DNA from 3 places in the Arthrobacter sp. SE2 genome. Region 3 is predicted to be linked to each of the others. Evidence: riboswitches for the same ligand, from Rfam matches in the RefSeq annotation. Region 3 holds a riboswitch; each other region holds the start of a gene.
The links. Region 3 has a riboswitch for glycine ahead of lipA (lipoyl synthase). Riboswitches for the same ligand answer to the same signal wherever they lie in the genome.
Positions count from the first base shown of each region.

Region 1 (5,662 bases), on a different contig from region 3:
CGTATAGCGGTAGATTGACTACAAATGGCCGAGTCGCTTAGACAAATGTCTAAGCGCTGTGAAATAGCCGGAAACCAATGATCAGGGAGTGCACTTTCGATGGCGATTACTGTGGCCGAGCTCGTGGCAGAACCCCAGTTGGGACTGACCCTTCTGGCCGGATACACAGGAAGTGGCAACCGGATCACGTGGGCGCACACTTCTGACCTGCCGCGCCTGTGGGAATGGGTCACCGGCGGCGAACTGATGATGACCAACGGGCTGTCCATCCCGGCCGACGCCCCAGGCCAAGTAGCGCTCGCCGAGGCGCTCGTCGAAGCAGGCGCCAGCGCGCTCGCCATCGGCGAGAAGATGCACGCGCCGGAGTTGACGCCGGAGTTCCTGGCGGCCTGCGAACACCTGCCGCTGCCGCTGCTGAGCATTCCGTATCCGTTGCCCTTCATCGCCATCGCCCGGACCGTGGCCGAGGCTTCCCTGCTGGAGGAATCACGGCGTCTACGCCAGACCGCCAGAGTCTATGACTTGATACGCACCGCGGGAACAATTGAGGACCACTGGCAGGGCCTCCTGCAGGGCCTCGCGGCTGAGCTCGATGCGGAGCTGTTCGTGGTGGACCGGCGCTGCCTGCATCCGTGGCATCCGGACGGCAAGCCGCTGCCGGATATTCTGCTGACGGAATTGGCCCCGCTGACCGGCCACATACCCCTGGCCGGGAAGAAGTTCCAGTGGCATCGGCTAGGGGATCGGCACGTGTTGATGATGGACATCCCCACCCACGCCAATGCATTGCTGGTGGTGCTGCCCAAAAGCGATCCGCACCCTGACGCCGTCGTGCTCCTCCACGCGGCAACAGTGCTGGGGCTGGAACTTTCACGAACAGTCCTGTCCCTGGAAAGCCAGCATCGCCTGGCTGGCGAGTTCCTCCGGCCAGCCGTTGATGGACGGCTGGGAGTCGTCGAACTGGAGAGCCGGCTTACCGCCTTTGATGTCCCAGCACAAGATTTCGTGATGGTCGCGATAGCCGCCGACGACGGCGAGCGGCTGGCGAACGTCCACGTGGAACTGTGGCGCCACGGATTTCCAGCCGCTTGCCTCCGGCGTTTCAACACACTTCATGTGGCGGTATCCCAAGCGGTGACCGACGACGTCTTGATCCATTGCGCCGGGACCGACGTCCGGATTGGCATCAGCTCGCCTACGTCCGCCGCAGGCATCCAGCGTGCACTGCAGGAATCGCTGTGGGCGCTTGGTTCAGCCAAGGGCAACGCCGTCAACCTGGCCCACTACGCCGAGGGACCGTCTTGGCTGGGCCTCACGAGTTTCGAGGAAGGCACGGCGTTGGTCCAGCGGCTGCTCGGCCCGGTCTTCGCGTACGAACAGGGCCAGGAAGGTGACCTCATCGTGACTTTGAGGACCTACCTGGACACCCAGAGGTCGTGGCAAAAGACAGCTGCGGCACTCTTCGCCCACCGGCAAACCGTGATCTACCGTATCCGGAAAATCGGCGAATTGACGGGGCTGGACATGAGCGAAACGTCCACGTTGGCCCAGCTTTGGTTTGCGCTCCAGATACATGAGGCCATGCATCAGTAGGCTCCTGCCTGGCTTCCTGCTGGCTCTCCTGCCGCGGCGGTGCGGCCTGGGTCAGGGAAGAACCGCGGCCTGGTTCGCGGCATCCTGTTCGGACTCGAGTTCCTCCTGGAACCTCGCGTAACGGGCCAGATGGGCTGGACGGCGGCGCAGGAAGAACCACGCGACGCCGAGCATGATGAACCAGACCGGAGTGGCCAAGAGAGCCACCAGTGTGTCGGGCTGTGTGGTCAAGGTCCACAGGACAAAGCCGAAGAACGCGAAGACCACCCAGACCATCGGGATGCCGCCGGGCATCTTGAACGTGGACGCGATGTGCAGCTGCGGGCGACGACGACGGAATGCGATGTAGCTGGCCAGGATGATGGACCAGACGAAGACGAAGCAGACGGCGGACACGGTGGTGACCATGTCAAAGGCCTTGCCGACGTCCTGTCCCGCGTACATCAGGACGACGCCGGAGAGCAGCAGCACGCAGGAGAGGAACAGGGCGTTGCGGGGAACCTTGCGCCCGGATAGGCCACTGAACAGGGCCGGGGCGTCGCCCTCCTGGGCCAGGCCGTACACCATGCGCGAGGTGGAGTAGATGCCGGAGTTGGCCGAGGACATGGCCGAGCTGAGCACCACCAGGTTCACCACGGTGGCAGCGGCACCCAGTCCAGCCAGGGAGAACATGGCGATGAAAGGGCTGTGGCCGGCGGCGAACTGGGTCCAGGGCGTGACGGACATCAGGATGATGAGGGCGCCCACGTAGAAGAGGAGCACGCGCACTGGGATGGAGTTGATCGCTCTGGGCAGGTTCTTCTCCGGGTCCTTGGCCTCTGCCGCGGTGGTGCCCACGAGCTCAATGCCCACGAAAGCGAAGACGGCAATCTGGAAGCCAGCCACGAAGCCCATGAATTCGTGTGGGAAGAAGCCGCCGTGGCTCCACAGGTTGCTGAAGCTTGCCGGTCCGGCGTCGGACTGGAAACCGCTGAAAATCATGAACAGGCCCACAACGATCAGTGCCGCAATCGCGATGATCTTGATGAGAGCGAACCAGAATTCTGTCTCGCCGAAGGCCTTCACCGTGGTCAGGTTCAGTAGCAGCAGGATCGCGATGGTGGCCAGGCCCGGAATCCACAGCGGGAGGCTCGGCCAGAGTTCCTTCGAATAGCCGGCGATGGCGATGACGTCCGCTATGCCGGTGATCACCCAGCAGAACCAGTAGGTCCAGCCGGTGAAGAAACCTGCCCAAGGTCCCAGCAGGTCCGCGGCAAAATCGCTGAAGGACTTGTAGTGCAAGTTGGACAACAACAGCTCGCCCATCGCCCGCATGACGAAGAACAGCATGAAGCCGATGATCATGTACACGAAGATGACCGACGGGCCGGCCGCGGAAATGGTCTTGCCCGAACCCATGAACAGGCCAGTGCCGATCGCCCCGCCGATAGCAATCAGCTGGATGTGCCGGTTGCTGAGCTGGCGGTCAAGATGTGGTGTTTCGACGGCTTTGGCGGGCGGATGATGAATCGTCATGAGGAACTCCATCGTTCAAGTGGCATTAGCGTGCCACGATGATTCGGGGTTCCTCCCCGCTCTGTCTTGGACCTGAGAGATTCCGCGGCCCCGTGCTTTCGCATGGTTCCGCTTTGCACCGTCGGTGAGCCCGGGGTTCCCAGGCTGCTTTCCAGAGTTGCCTTGCCGCGGCGGTACATGGGCCTGAGAGTTTCCTGGGGAGGATTTGCTCCTACGGCGCCCGCTGAATGTACCGGCAGGACTCTCCCGCCGCAGATCATAAGCAGTATTCAGTTGGGTGAAGAGAATCGCGGATGTGGAGGATTGGCCTCTTCCGGGCGGCCACCGATTCAGTGTGGGATAGCTCACTAAGAAATGTCAATTCGGCCTTTGCTTCGTCACCTCGGTGCCCGCTGAGCGCCGTTTTCGAACCAGATGTTGCCCCGACTCTGACGTTGTGTGTATGGTGTGAGCCGAATCACCCCAAATCTGAATATGCCTTTCGAACCGTGGCGGGAGAGTCCTCCCAGTCATCAACCGGGCAGGCGCCGTAGGAGCAAATCCTCCCCAGGAATCTCTCAGGCCCCCGTACCGCCGCGGCGAGGCAACTCTGGAAAGCAGCCAGGCTTCGGTCCGGCTCACCGACGGTGCAAGCGGAACACAACGTGACAATGCGTTCTGCGGAATCTCTCAGGTCCGATACAGAGCGGGGAGGAACCCAAACCGAAGCCGTGCCATTGTGGTCGGCCCTACCTTGGAGTTCCTTTTGACTGTTCAATCAACCCCCACCGCTTTTGCAGACCGACACATCGGCGCGCGACGGCAAACCGATGTTGACATCATGCTCAAAGCTGTCGGCTACGACTCCGTTGACGGCCTGGTGGATGTCGCTGTCCCCGATTCCATCCGCCAGGACGTCGCACTCAGGCTGTCCAAGCACGGCACCGACGCCCTCAGCGAGGTCGAAGTCCTGGCTGAACTTCGCAAGCTGGCGGCCAAGAACAAGACGGCTGTGCAGATGATCGGCCAGGGCTATTACGACACCGTCACTCCGCCGGTGATCCGCCGCAACATCCTCGAATCCCCGGCCTGGTACACGGCCTACACGCCCTACCAGCCGGAAATCTCCCAAGGCCGCCTCGAAGCCCTGCTGAATTTCCAGACCATGGTCCAGGACCTCGTGGGGCTGCCCATCGCCAACGCCTCCCTCCTGGACGAAGCCACCGCCGTCGCCGAAGCAGTCCTCATGATGCGCCGGGCCAACAAGAACAAGACGGCCCACGACGGCAAGACCGTCCTCGACGCCGACTGCCTCCCGCAGACCATCGCCATCGTGAAGGGCCGCGCCGAGGCGCTGGGCTTCGAGGTGGAGATCGCGGACCTGTCCCAGGGCCTGCCCGACGGCGAGATCAACGGCATCGTGCTGCAGCAGCCGGGCGTTTCGGGCCGGGTGTTCGACCACTCCGCCGTGATTGCCGCCGCCAAGGAACGCGGTGCCCTCGTCACCGTCGCCGCGGACCTCCTCGCCCTCACCCTGATCACGCCTCCGGGCGAGCAGGGTGCCGACATCGCTGTCGGCTCCACCCAGCGCTTCGGCGTTCCGCTGTTCTTCGGCGGCCCGCACGCCGCGTACATGGCTGTGCGCGAAGGCATGGAGCGTACACTCCCGGGCCGCATCGTCGGCGTTTCCAAGGACAATGCCGGCGTGCCCGCCTACCGCCTCGCCCTCCAGACCCGCGAGCAGCACATCCGCCGCGAGAAGGCGACGTCCAACATCTGCACCGCGCAGGCACTGTTGGCGATCGTTTCCTCGATGTATGCCGTCTACCACGGACCCGATGGCCTGAAGGCGATCGCCGAGACCGCCCACAACCACGCCCGCACGCTCGCCACCGCGCTCAAAGTCGCCGGCCGCGAACTCGTCTCCGATTCCTTCTTCGACACCGTCACCGTCCGCGTCCCCGGCAAGGCCGGGAAGGTCATCGCGGCCGCCGAGGCCAGGGGCATCAACCTGCGGATCATTGACGCCGACACCGTAGGCGTCTCCGTTGACGAAACCACGACGTCGGAAGTGCTGTCCGCAGTTGCCGTCGCCTTTGGCGCCGGTCCCGTGAAGACCGCTGCCGGCTTCGAGTTGCCGGAGGCCGTGGTCCGCATTTCTGATTTCCTTCGGCACCCGGTGTTCAACACGCACCGTTCCGAAACGCAGCTGCTGCGCTACATCCGCAAGCTTTCGGACCGTGACCTGGCGCTGGACCGCACCATGATCCCGCTGGGTTCGTGCACCATGAAGTTGAACGCCACCGTCGAGATGGAAGCCATCTCCTGGCCGGAATTCGCCTCGATCCACCCGTTCGCCCCGGATTCCCAGACCGAGGGCTGGCGCGAACTGATCACGGACCTGGAATCTGACCTGACCGAGATCACCGGTTATGACCAGGTCTCCATCCAGCCCAACGCCGGTTCCCAGGGCGAACTCGCGGGTCTGCTGGCCATCCGCGGCTACCACCACTCCCGCGGCGAGGCCCAGCGCAACGTCTGCCTCATCCCGGCTTCTGCCCACGGCACCAACGCT
Region 1 covers NZ_JBZAYA010000006.1:2,469-8,130, reverse strand. Annotated here, with positions in the region: gene AC4CS3_RS09900 (PucR family transcriptional regulator) at 100-1,593, shown strand; gene AC4CS3_RS09895 (amino acid permease) at 1,645-3,108, opposite strand; glycine riboswitch at 3,160-3,268, opposite strand; glycine riboswitch at 3,270-3,367, opposite strand; glycine riboswitch at 3,591-3,691, shown strand; gene gcvP (aminomethyl-transferring glycine dehydrogenase) at 3,854-5,662, shown strand, end outside.
Region 1: linked by a shared signal. The riboswitch ahead of gcvP (aminomethyl-transferring glycine dehydrogenase) and the one ahead of lipA (lipoyl synthase) in region 3 are both predicted to bind glycine.

Region 2 (5,662 bases), on a different contig from region 3:
GCGAGCGAAACCACGGGGCCAAGGCCTGCCGAGAAGGGGTTCCCTTCACGGGAGAGCTCGTTGCCGTAGAGCGGCATGCCTGCCTCGAGGCGGAGGGAGTCACGCGAAGCCAGGCCCGCGGGGATCAGCTCGCCGTCCTGGGCAACTGCCGCGATTGCTTGCCACAGGGCGGCAGCGGCATCGTTGTCTACGAAGATTTCGAAGCCGTCCTCACCTGTGTAGCCGGTGCGGGCGAGCAGCAGTTCCGTGGTCTTCCCGGCAAAGGTGAAGGGCACCTCGACGGCGGCGTAGTACTTGAGTTCGGTGACCAGCGAATGCTGTTCCGTCGGGACCAAGCGGAGGAGGATTTCTTCCGCTTTGGGACCCTGGACGGCGATCAGGGAGGTTGCCGCGGAGGCGTCCTTGACGATGACGTCGAAGTTAGCAGCCCGCTGCGCCAGTGCCTCGGCAACAACCTTGGCGTTGCCCGCGTTCGGAACCACCAGGAACTTGGAATCGCCACGACGGTACGTGATGAGGTCATCGATGATGCCGCCGTCTTCCTGGCAGATCAGCGAGTATTTGGCCTTGCCTACCGCGATCGCGGAGATCTTCCCGACTAGGGCGTAGTCGAGGAAGGCAGCGGCTTCCGGACCGGTGACCCAGACTTCGCCCATGTGGGAGAGGTCGAACAGGCCTGCGGACTGGCGGACTGCGTGGTGCTCGGCCAGTTCGGAGGAGTACTTCAGGGGCATCTGCCAGCCACCGAAATCGGTGAAGGAAGCGTCGAGCTTCTTGTGCTCTTCGTAGAGCGCAGTGTAGTTCTCAGTCATTGCGTCAGTCCTTAGTTCTCGAAGGCTTCGATCGGAGGGCAGGAGCAGACCAGGTTGCGGTCGCCGGCGGCGCCGTCGATGCGGCCGACGGGCGGGAAGTACTTGTCCTGCTTGAGGTGGTGGACAGGGAAGACGGCCTGCTCGCGGGAGTATTCACGGTTCCAGTCCGAGGAGACGACGGCGGCCGCGGTGTGCGGTGCGTGGCGCAGCGGGCTGTTCTCCACCGTGAAGTCGCCGTGGGCAACCTGGTCGATTTCCTTGCGGATGGTGATCATGGCTTCGATGAAGCGGTCGATCTCCCCGAGGTCCTCGGATTCGGTGGGCTCCACCATCAGGGTGCCGGCCACCGGGAACGCCAGGGTGGGAGCGTGGAAGCCGTAGTCGATGAGTCGCTTGGCGACGTCCTCCGCGGTGACGCCTGTCTTGGCCGTCAGTTCGCGCAGGTCCAGGATGCACTCGTGGGCCACGAGTCCGCCTTCACCGGTGTAGAGAACGGGGAAGTACTCGTTGAGGCGCGAGGCGATGTAGTTCGCGGCAAGCAGCGCGGACTTGGTGGCTTCGGTGAGGCCTTCGCCGCCCATGAGCTTCACGTAGGCCCAGGAAATCGGCAACACACCCGCGGAGCCGTAACGCGAGGCGGAGATGGCCACGCCAGTCCGTGGCAAAGAAGCGCCGTCTTCGTGCGCTGCCTTGTTGGCATCGCCGGGCATGAAGGGTGCCAGGTGTGCTTTGGCCGCGACCGGGCCAACGCCCGGTCCGCCGCCGCCGTGCGGGATGCAGAAGGTCTTGTGCAGGTTCAGGTGGGACACGTCGCCGCCGAACTTGCCCGGCTGGGCCAGGCCCACGAGCGCGTTAAGGTTGGCGCCGTCAACGTACACCTGGCCGCCGGCTGCGTGCACGGAGTCGCAGATTTCGCGGACGTCGGCGTCGTACACGCCGTGCGTGGAGGGGTAGGTGATCATGATGGCCGAGAGGACGTCCTTGTTGGCCTCGATCTTGGCCTGCAGGTCCGTGTGGTCGATCGTGCCGTCGGCAGCCGTGGCCACCACGACCACCTTCATGCCGGCCAGCACTGCCGAGGCAGCGTTGGTGCCGTGGGCAGAAGCCGGGATGAGGCAGACGTTGCGCTGGAGATCGCCGCGGGAGTGGTGGTAGCCGCGGATGGCCAGCAGACCCGCGAGTTCGCCCTGGGAACCGGCGTTGGGCTGGATGGAGACCTGGTCATAACCGGTGATCTCGGTCAGGTCAGATTCCAGATCTTCGATCAGTTCGCGCCAGCCCTCGGTCTGGGAATCCGGGGCGAACGGGTGGATCGAGGCGAATTCCGGCCAGGAGATGGCTTCCATCTCGGCGGTCGCGTTCAACTTCATGGTGCACGAACCCAACGGGATCATAGTGCGGTCCAGCGCCAGGTCACGGTCCGAAAGCTTGCGGATGTAGCGCAGCAGCTGCGTCTCGGAACGGTGCGTGTTGAACACCGGGTGCTGCAGGTAGTCCGAAGTTCGCTCGACGGCGGCCTCCAGGGCGAAGCCCTCGCCGTCACCGGACACAGTGGCACCGAAGGCGGCGACGACACCAAAAGCATCAAGGACGCCGCCGACGATTTCTTTTGTCGTGGTTTCATCAACGGAGACGCCGACAGTGTCCGCGTCGATGCCGCGCAGGTTGATGCCCTTGGCCTCGGCGGTTGCAACGATTTCGGCAGCCTTGCCCGGGACGCGGACGGTGACGGTGTCGAAGAAGCTGCCGTGCAGAACCTCAAGGCCCGCGGCCTTCAAGGACGCAGCCAGGGTCCGGGCGTGGTTGTGGGCGGTCTCGGCGATCGCCTTCAGGCCATCGGGTCCGTGGTAGACGGCATACATCGAGGAAACGATGGCCAAGAGTGCCTGCGCGGTGCAGATGTTGGACGTCGCCTTCTCGCGGCGGATGTGCTGCTCGCGGGTCTGGAGGGCGAGGCGGTAGGCGGGAGTGCCGGCGTCGTCCTTGGAAACGCCCACCAAGCGGCCCGGCATGGAGCGCTCGAGGCCCTTCTGGACCGCCATGTACGCGGCGTGCGGGCCGCCGAAGAACAGCGGAACGCCGAAGCGCTGGGTGGAGCCGACAGCGATGTCGGCACCCTGCTCGCCCGGAGGCGTGATCAGGGTGAGGGCGAGGAGGTCCGCGGCGACGGTGACGAGGGCACCGCGTTCCTTGGCGGCGGCAATCACGGCGGAGTGGTCGAACACCCGGCCCGAAACGCCCGGCTGCTGCAGCACGATGCCGTTGATCTCGCCGTCGGGCAGGCCCTGGGACAGGTCCGCGATCTCCACCTCGAAGCCCAGCGCCTCGGCGCGGCCCTTCACGATGGCGATGGTCTGCGGGAGGCAGTCGGCGTCGAGGACCGTCTTGCCGTCGTGGGCCGTCTTGTTCTTGTTGGCCCGGCGCATCATGAGGACTGCTTCGGCGACGGCGGTGGCTTCGTCCAGGAGGGAGGCGTTGGCGATGGGCAGCCCCACGAGGTCCTGGACCATGGTCTGGAAATTCAGCAGGGCTTCGAGGCGGCCCTGGGAGATTTCCGGCTGGTACGGCGTGTAGGCCGTGTACCAGGCCGGGGATTCGAGGATGTTGCGGCGAATCACCGGCGGAGTGACGGTGTCGTAATAGCCCTGGCCGATCATCTGCACAGCCGTCTTGTTCTTGGCCGCCAGCTTGCGAAGCTCAGCCAGAACCTCCACCTCGCTGAGGGCATTCTGGAGCGTCAGTGCGACGTCCTGGCGGATGTCATTGGGAACCGCGGTGTCTACGAGCGAATCGACACTGTCGTAGCCAACAGACTTGAGCATGATGTCAATGTCGGCCTGGCGGCGGGCGCCGATATGCCGGTCAACGAACGTAGTGGAGGTTGAACTAACCGTCACGAAGGAACTCCATTAATAAGGCGGCGCAGGGTACGCCACAGCTAATCGGGTTCCTCCCCACTCTGTATTGGACCTGAGAGTTTCCGCGAAACCGTGCTCGTGGCACTGTTCCGCTTGCACCGTCGGTGAGCACGCGTCAGCGTGCTGCTTTCCAGAGTTGCCTTGCCGCGGCGGTGCGTGGGCCTGAGAGATTCCTGGGGAGGATTTGCTCCTACGGCGCCTGCATCACATGCCTGCAGGACTCTCCCGCCGCAGATCAAAGGCGTATTCAGTTATGTGAATCAGATCGTGGTTGCCGGTGACGGCTGCCACAACTCTCAATTGTCCTATGGACTGCCCGCGTCTGCAAATGTGGTCACCGACCCCGCCCGGCTTTCCCAACTAGCTCGCACTAAATGTCGTTTTGGAGCCCCTAAACGACAACAACTGCGTGGGCCCACGCCGCCAGGGTTCCCTGGCCGTGGGGCCCCAACGGCGAGGGCCCCTGCCTGAGCTTGCGAAGGCTGGGAGCCGGTGGGGACTTGCGAGGCGAGGGTGGCGGTGGGGATTAGTTGGGCCAACCCTCAGTTACGGAGGCGTTCGACGGCGGCCAGCAGCGCACCGACGTCGGCGCTCCTCGCGCTGGCCTTGACTTCCGTATCACCGGCGCCGCCTTCAAGCATTGCGTTGAAGTAAAGTCCATCGCCCATGTACCGGACCGCTTTGGCCATCTCGGGCCCCACTTCTTCGGCGAGCACATCGAGCCATTGTTGCTGGATCCCGGCGAAACGCCTGCGGGTTTCTTCATGGGCTACTTCCGCGAGCCGCGTGGCTGCCACGAACACCCTGTCCAAAGGGGTATCCGCCCACAGTGAAGACTTGATGAAGAATGCGGCCGCACCTTCGGGCGCTGCCTTCATTGCTTCGATGTCCAACGCGGCCAGCCCGTCCATGCGTTCGAGCAAGGAGCTGATCATGGCTTCCTTGTTGGGGAAATGGTAGAGCAGGCCGCCCTTGGAGACGCCTGCGCGCTTGGCGACGGCATCCAGGGTGGCAGCCCGCTCCCCCACCTCGATCAACAGGGCTTCAAAGGCATCCAGGACAGCGTCCCGGGCAATAGGTTTTCGCGGCATGGTGTCCATCATCCCTTAGTTCGATGCGGCAGTTCGATGAGTCAGATTGAAACTATACCGTCCAGACGGTACAGTTATTTTCATGTTCAGCCCGTCCACAACCCAGCACCCCCGCACCCCTTCGATCCAATCCGCCCCGTGGCGCGATTGGGCTGCCCTGGCACTCCTGATGTTCCCCGTGCTGCTGGTGGCTGTGGACAATACGGCGCTGACATTTGCCCTGCCGCAAATCGCCCGTTCGCTGGAAGTCGGGGGCGTGCAGCTTCTGTGGGTCGTCGATGCGTACCCGCTGGTTCTCGCAGCCCTGTTGGTGTCCATGGGAAACCTGGGAGACCGGATCGGCCGCCGCCGCTTGCTGTTGATCGGCAGCACGGGCTTCGCCGCCGTTTCCGCGGCCACCGCCTTCGCGCCGTCGGCGGAATGGCTCATCGCCGGACGTGCCAGCATGGGCGTCTTCGGAGCCATGCTCATGCCGTCCACGTTGTCCTTGATCCGCAACATCTTCCCGGACCCGAACCGCCGCCGGCTCGCCGTGGCAGTGTGGGCCGCAGGATTCTCCGGCGGCGCCGCCCTCGGGCCGATCTTCGGCGGCTGGCTCGTGGAGCACTTCTGGTGGGGTGCCGTGTTCCTGGTTGCGGTGCCATTGTTGCTGCCCCTGCTCGCCTTTGGCCCCTCCCTCATTCCCGAGTCCAAGGATCACAACCCGGGCAAGCCGGACGTTCCCAGCGTCGTGCTGTCCATCCTGACCATGGCCCCCGTGGTTTATGGCATCAAAGAGGCCGCCGTGCACGGTTTTGGCCCTGGACCCGCGGCCTTCATGGCGTTCGGCCTGGCCATGGGA
Region 2 covers NZ_JBZAYA010000009.1:204,920-210,581, reverse strand. Annotated here, with positions in the region: gene gcvT (glycine cleavage system aminomethyltransferase GcvT) at 1-812, opposite strand, end outside; gene gcvP (aminomethyl-transferring glycine dehydrogenase) at 824-3,709, opposite strand; glycine riboswitch at 3,762-3,869, opposite strand; glycine riboswitch at 3,871-3,968, opposite strand; gene AC4CS3_RS14490 (TetR/AcrR family transcriptional regulator) at 4,273-4,821, opposite strand; gene AC4CS3_RS14485 (MFS transporter) at 4,904-5,662, shown strand, end outside.
Region 2: linked by a shared signal. The riboswitch ahead of gcvP (aminomethyl-transferring glycine dehydrogenase) and the one ahead of lipA (lipoyl synthase) in region 3 are both predicted to bind glycine.

Region 3 (5,662 bases):
AAGGCGTCCAGCTTGTATGGCTCCTTGAGTTACTAGTTGATCCCACACCTCAAGGTGGCGCCTTCCCAAGCGCTGGCTGAACCCAGTGCCCTGGTCGGGAACGTCCCAGTACTACGGACGAACATCCTGAATGTCGTTTCGCGAAGGTCCGCGCAAACGACTTGAGGAGATGTCTGGGTCAAGGATGCTTGTCCCTGGTTAAAGCTATTGAACGGACCTGCCACTCGCTGGAGCCCCCACCAGACCGTCTTATACAGAGTTGTAGTCTGGGAGATGCTGATCATGAAGACATTGCAGGTCGTCTTTGGGTGACCGCCAACAGTTCCATACGGATAGATGCTCCCAGATGTCCGTTTATAAACGTTTCCGGTGTCAATGGTGCAACGCTGGCCGCTTGTACCGGCGATCGGCGACACGGTGGCGGGAGCAGCGACTTCCTTCAAGGTTTGGTTCTGCGGTGTCTCTTTGGTGAACGTTCCCAAGCTCTCCCCGAGTGTGGCTACCTCGGCCCAGGTCAGGTCGCCAGGTTTCGGTGCCGCGACCTTTGGGTCATATGCCGGAGCATCGGCCGGGGCATCTGGCGCCTTCGGCGACTGTTCAAGGGCAGTTGACGGCCCTGCCGCGAACAACGAGGCCAGCAACAGGGCTGACGTGGCAAGTACGGATATTTTGTTCATGGCTCCCTTTGCTATTTGCTATGCGTAAAACGGTCCGATAAGACAACCGGGCGTTATAAAAAGGTCAAGGCGCTCAAGTTTTCAGGTACCCTGTCAGCATGGCTGCGGTGTGGATCGTCCAACACGATGAAGAGGAACCATTTAATGCCGTGCTTGGCGTCTTCGCATCTCAAGACGAGGCGGAAGAGTTCGCCGAGGAAATCAAGCATGAGTACGCCAGAGGTGTCATTTACTCCCGCTATGAGATCGGATACCGCTACAACAGGGGACCTGGACACGCGAGTTTCGGCCCCGGCGACCAGTGACTGGCGGCAACTGCACCGGTCATTCTTAAGGTTCTTGACTTTGGATTCACGCTGTCCTCCTGCCAGTGTTATCGGGGGGACGCCCGTTGAAGCAAATGCTCAACGATTAAATTATGCAGAAAAGGCAAATTAAGCAAAACCTTTTATTAAACAGGTCGGAGGACTTTATCGCGGAATTCTAGAATCGGTACTCGGTTATTTCGACCTCTAGATTTTTCCCGATACTCAATCCCCAATCCAAACACTACTCAATTTGTTGTTTTCGAGCACTCAATTTTGCATATCGACTGGCTCAAGCAAGAGCAAAACCCTTGACACTGCGTGATGGAAGTACGCTAACGGTGCCTCGCCGAACCCAGCGCGAAACACTGAACGCCATCCAGCCAAGTCCGGGGAGCCCCGGCTGGAAAAGGCCGCATCTTTGCGCACCGCACAGGCACCGGATATCATGTGAGACGTGTCACCGAAAGGCGGCATGTGCTTATGATCTGCGGCGGGAGAGCCCTGCCGGTACGTTTCAGCAGGCGCCGTAGGAGCAAATCCTCCCCAGGAATCTCTCAGGCCCATGTACCGCCGCGGCAAGGCAACTCTGGAAAGCAGCCCGGGCAACCGGGCTCACCGACGGTGCAAGCGTCCAGCCGCGAGGCGGGACGCGGAAACTCTCAGGTCCAATACAGAGCGGGGAGGAACCGAATCATCGTGGTGCGTCCGCGCCACCTGAATTATGGAGTTCCTCATGACCCTGGCACCTGAAGGCCGTAAGCTGCTGCGCGTTGAACAGCGCAATAAAGCCGTCCCGGTCGAACGCAAGCCCGAGTGGATCAAAGCCAAGGTCCAGATGGGCCCTGAATTCGTGGGCCTGAAGAACCTCGTGAAAAAAGAAGGCCTGCACACCGTGTGCGAGGAAGCCGGCTGCCCGAACATCTTCGAGTGCTGGGAAGACAAGGAAGCGACCTTCCTGATCGGCGGCTCCGAATGCACCCGCCGCTGCGACTTCTGCCAGATCGACACCGGCAAACCCTCCCCCGTGGACATGTTCGAACCCACCAAGGTCGCCCGCTCCGTCCAGGCCATGGCCCTGCGCTACGCCACCGTCACCGGCGTCGCCCGCGATGACCTGGAAGACGAAGGCGTCTGGCTCTACGCCGAAACCGTCCGCAAGATCCACGAACTGAACCCCGGCACCGGCGTCGAACTGCTCATCCCCGATTTCTCCGGCAAACCCGAACACATCAGTGCGATCTGCGACTCCGCCCCCGAGGTCTTCGCGCACAACGTCGAAACCGTGCCCCGGATCTTCAAACGCATCCGCCCCGCGTTCCGCTACGACCGCTCCCTGGACGTCATCACCCAGGGCCGGGCCGCCGGCATGGTGACCAAATCCAACCTGATCCTGGGCATGGGCGAAACCCGGGAAGAGATCTCCGAAGCCCTGGCCGACCTGCACGCCGCGGGCTGTGACCTGATCACCATCACCCAGTACCTGCGCCCCTCCGAACGGCACCTGCCCGTGGACCGCTGGGTCAAACCCCAGGAATTCGTCGACCTCGCCACCGAAGCCGAGGAAATCGGCTTCCTCGGCGTCATGTCCGGCCCCCTGGTCCGCTCCTCCTACCGCGCCGGACGCCTCTGGGCCACCGCGATGCGCAAAAAAGGCCGCGAAATCCCCGCCCACCTGGCCCACATCGCCGAAGGCATCCAGGACTCCGGCACCACCCGCCAGGAAGCACGCACCCTCCTCGCACACCACGCGACGGCCTGATCCGCAAGGAGCCAGCATGTTCCCCACCCGGATTGAAATCATTCCCTCGGACGGAATCGTTGAGAAAGTCCAGGCCGCTGTGCCGCTTTCCACTACGCTCACCGTTACCTGCCTGCCCCATCACGGCATCGCGCGGACCATAGAGGCTTCCGTCGAGCTCAGTCTTCTCGGCTACAACGTGATTCCGCACCTCTCGGCACGCGGGCTGGAGCACCGGGCGCAGCTTTCCGGCATCCTCCGGGATTGCGAGGCCGCCGGGATCACGGAGGTCTTCGCCATCGGCGGAGACGGAGCGCAAGGTGCCGGCCCCTATCGATCAAGCCTTCCCCTCTTGGCGGACATCGCCGAGTACTCCGCCGGTAGCATCACCGCGGGCATCGCCGGTTACCCCGAGGGGCATCCTTCCGTGAGCGGGCTGGACTTGCTGGATGCCCTGTTGGCGAAACAACGCCTGGCCACGCACGTTGTCACGCAAATGTGCTTCTCCGCCCCGAAGGTCCTCGATTACGCAGCACTCCTGCGCCGCGAAGGGCTCGAACTGCCGCTGTGGGCCGGTGTTGCCGGAGCCGTTCCGCGGACAAAACTGCTGGCGTTGGCGACCCAGATCGGCGTCGGGACGTCCCTGAAGTTCCTCAGCAATAAAGGAACCCTTGCCCGCAAGCTCCTAGGCGTGGACAAGTACTCACCAGAAGGCCTGGTTTCCGAACTCATGGCGCACCCGGATGGTGTCGCGGGAATTCACCTCTACAGTTTCAACCGCTTGGACATGCCCACCTGGGAGCGAAGCGATCTGCCCGATTCTGAGGCCAGCGAGCCAGCGTCCGCCTGACCGCTCACCGCTGACCACCTAGGTTCCGGGAACCCCTAGCTCCCCGGGACCGAAATCACCGCGACCATCTTCTGGTTGTCATCGCGCAGTTCCACACCCGAAATCCCGGCGAGCTGGACCGGCGTCGCGCCCGTGACCTTGATGTGGCCGCTGGAGGTCGCGGTCCAACCGCAAGCCATTTCCTCCGTGCCGTCGCGGCCCTTGACCCACAGGTACATCGTGCCTTGCGGCGGCATGCTGCGGCCTTCCAGTTGCAGTTCGGTCCCCCACGCCTTCCTGACGAGCCCGACAGTGAGCTGCAGGCCATTGTCCGTCTGCACAGAGTAGCTGGCGTCAGGCTTAGGTGGCTGGTTCAACACCGGCCCCGCCAGTACGCCCAACCCAAGGCAAGCGGCGGCTACGGCGCCCACCAGAGCCGCCCACCGGCGTCGGGATTTCCGTCGGCGTGCTGCCATTTTCAAGAGAATCGGCTGCGGGAGCCTTTCCGAAAAAGCCCCCATTAGTGAGCGAGCGTCGGAAGTAGCGGCCGGAACTGCCGCGGCGGGCACGACGGCGGGGCGCCCGGCGGCGAGCGCGACGGCGTCGGGCACGGGGACGGCGTCGAGGAGGGCCGGGAGGCTCTCCAGCTCCCCCAGCTCAAGCCGGCAATCAGCGCAGCTTGCCAAGTGCTCCTCAAAAACCCGGGCATCGGCAGGTTCGAGGCCGCCGAGCAAGTAGGCGCCCAGCAATTGGTGAAGTCCGGTTTCGTTCACCGCTGCACCCCCATTTCATCGAGAATCGTGCGAAGCGCCCTGACGGCGTAGAAGGCCCGGGATTTCACCGTGCCGCTGGGGATGTTGAGCCTCAGCGCGGCCTCGTTCACCGTGAAACGTTCGTAATGCAGGGCTACCAGGACCTCCCGGTGTTCGGTGCTGAGCCGCAGGAGCGCCTCCTCCATAAGGACCCGGTTGAGGAGCTCATCCACGCGCTCGGTGGCCTCCTCCGGGTCCGCCATGTCGCGTTCGGCAGCCTCTGCCGGGCGCCGCTGGGCCTTGCGGTAGTTGTCGATGATGACATTGCGGGCAGTGCGGAACAAATAGCTGCGCAGGCTGCCGGTGATCTGCGGGGCGTGCTGCCACACGCGAAGGATGGTTTCCTGCACCACGTCTTCAGCCAAATGCGCGTCCGGCGTGCAGCTCAGCACGAAGCGGCGCAGGGCTGTGCCGTGGTCGCGGTAGATCGCGGCCACGACGTCCTCGTCGAGCGGCATCGGCGCCTCCTGTCTGCTGCGGCTTCCCCTTCTCCTGCGATAAGACGTGCCCGCCACGAAAAAGGTTCAGCCCTGTGAACCATTCTTCACCCCGCGGCGTCGTACGGATTAGTTTCCGGCACGTCGACGCCGGTCCAAGCAAAGGAGCACACTTTGAAGAAGCAACTCAGCACCGGTCTGGGCGTCATTGCGCTGGCTATTGTCCTTAGTGCCTGCGGAGGCAGCCCCGGCGCGTCTTCCACTTCCTCAAGCGCCACCAGCCCCAGCTCCGCGGCGTCAGCGAGTTCAAGCGCTCCGGCGTCGAGCACTCCTGCTGGCGCGCCGGAGCTGAAGACGGCGTCGTCGAGCGTCGGCGAGCGAGTGGTTGCGGCGAACGGCAAGAGCGTCTACATCTTCGCGAAGGACGTCAAGGGCTCCGGCAAGAGCGCCTGCACCGGAGGCTGCGCTACCAACTGGCCTGCTGTGACAACGACGTCGGCCATGCCGGCGGTTGACGGGGTGAGCGGAACCATCGGCACCATCCCCACGGCAGACGGCAAGATGCAGATCACCATCAACGGCATGCCCATCTACTTCTACGCCAAGGACGAAGACTCCAGTGACACCTACGGCCAAGGCGTGGGCGGTGTCTGGTCCTTGGTCAGCCCGTCCGGCTCCATGGTGACCCCGAGCAGCAGCAGCACCCCAAGCGGGAGCAGCATGGGCTACTGAAACCCTCGCTCACCTTTGCAGCCCAAAAGGCAAACGCTCGCTCAGATCTCGCCGGCCCGGCCGGCAGATCTGAGCGAGCGTTTGTCCTGGAGGACTTAAAGGTGAGCGGGCGTTTTAGGCGTCTTCGAA
Region 3 covers NZ_JBZAYA010000015.1:2,365-8,026, forward strand. Annotated here, with positions in the region: gene AC4CS3_RS18145 (DUF7336 domain-containing protein) at 776-982, shown strand; glycine riboswitch at 1,467-1,565, shown strand; glycine riboswitch at 1,567-1,669, shown strand; gene lipA (lipoyl synthase) at 1,719-2,744, shown strand; gene AC4CS3_RS18155 (methylenetetrahydrofolate reductase) at 2,761-3,573, shown strand; gene AC4CS3_RS18160 (anti-sigma factor family protein) at 3,609-4,325, opposite strand; gene AC4CS3_RS18165 (sigma-70 family RNA polymerase sigma factor) at 4,322-4,822, opposite strand; gene AC4CS3_RS18170 (COG4315 family predicted lipoprotein) at 4,976-5,533, shown strand; gene AC4CS3_RS18175 (DMP19 family protein) at 5,648-5,662, opposite strand, start outside.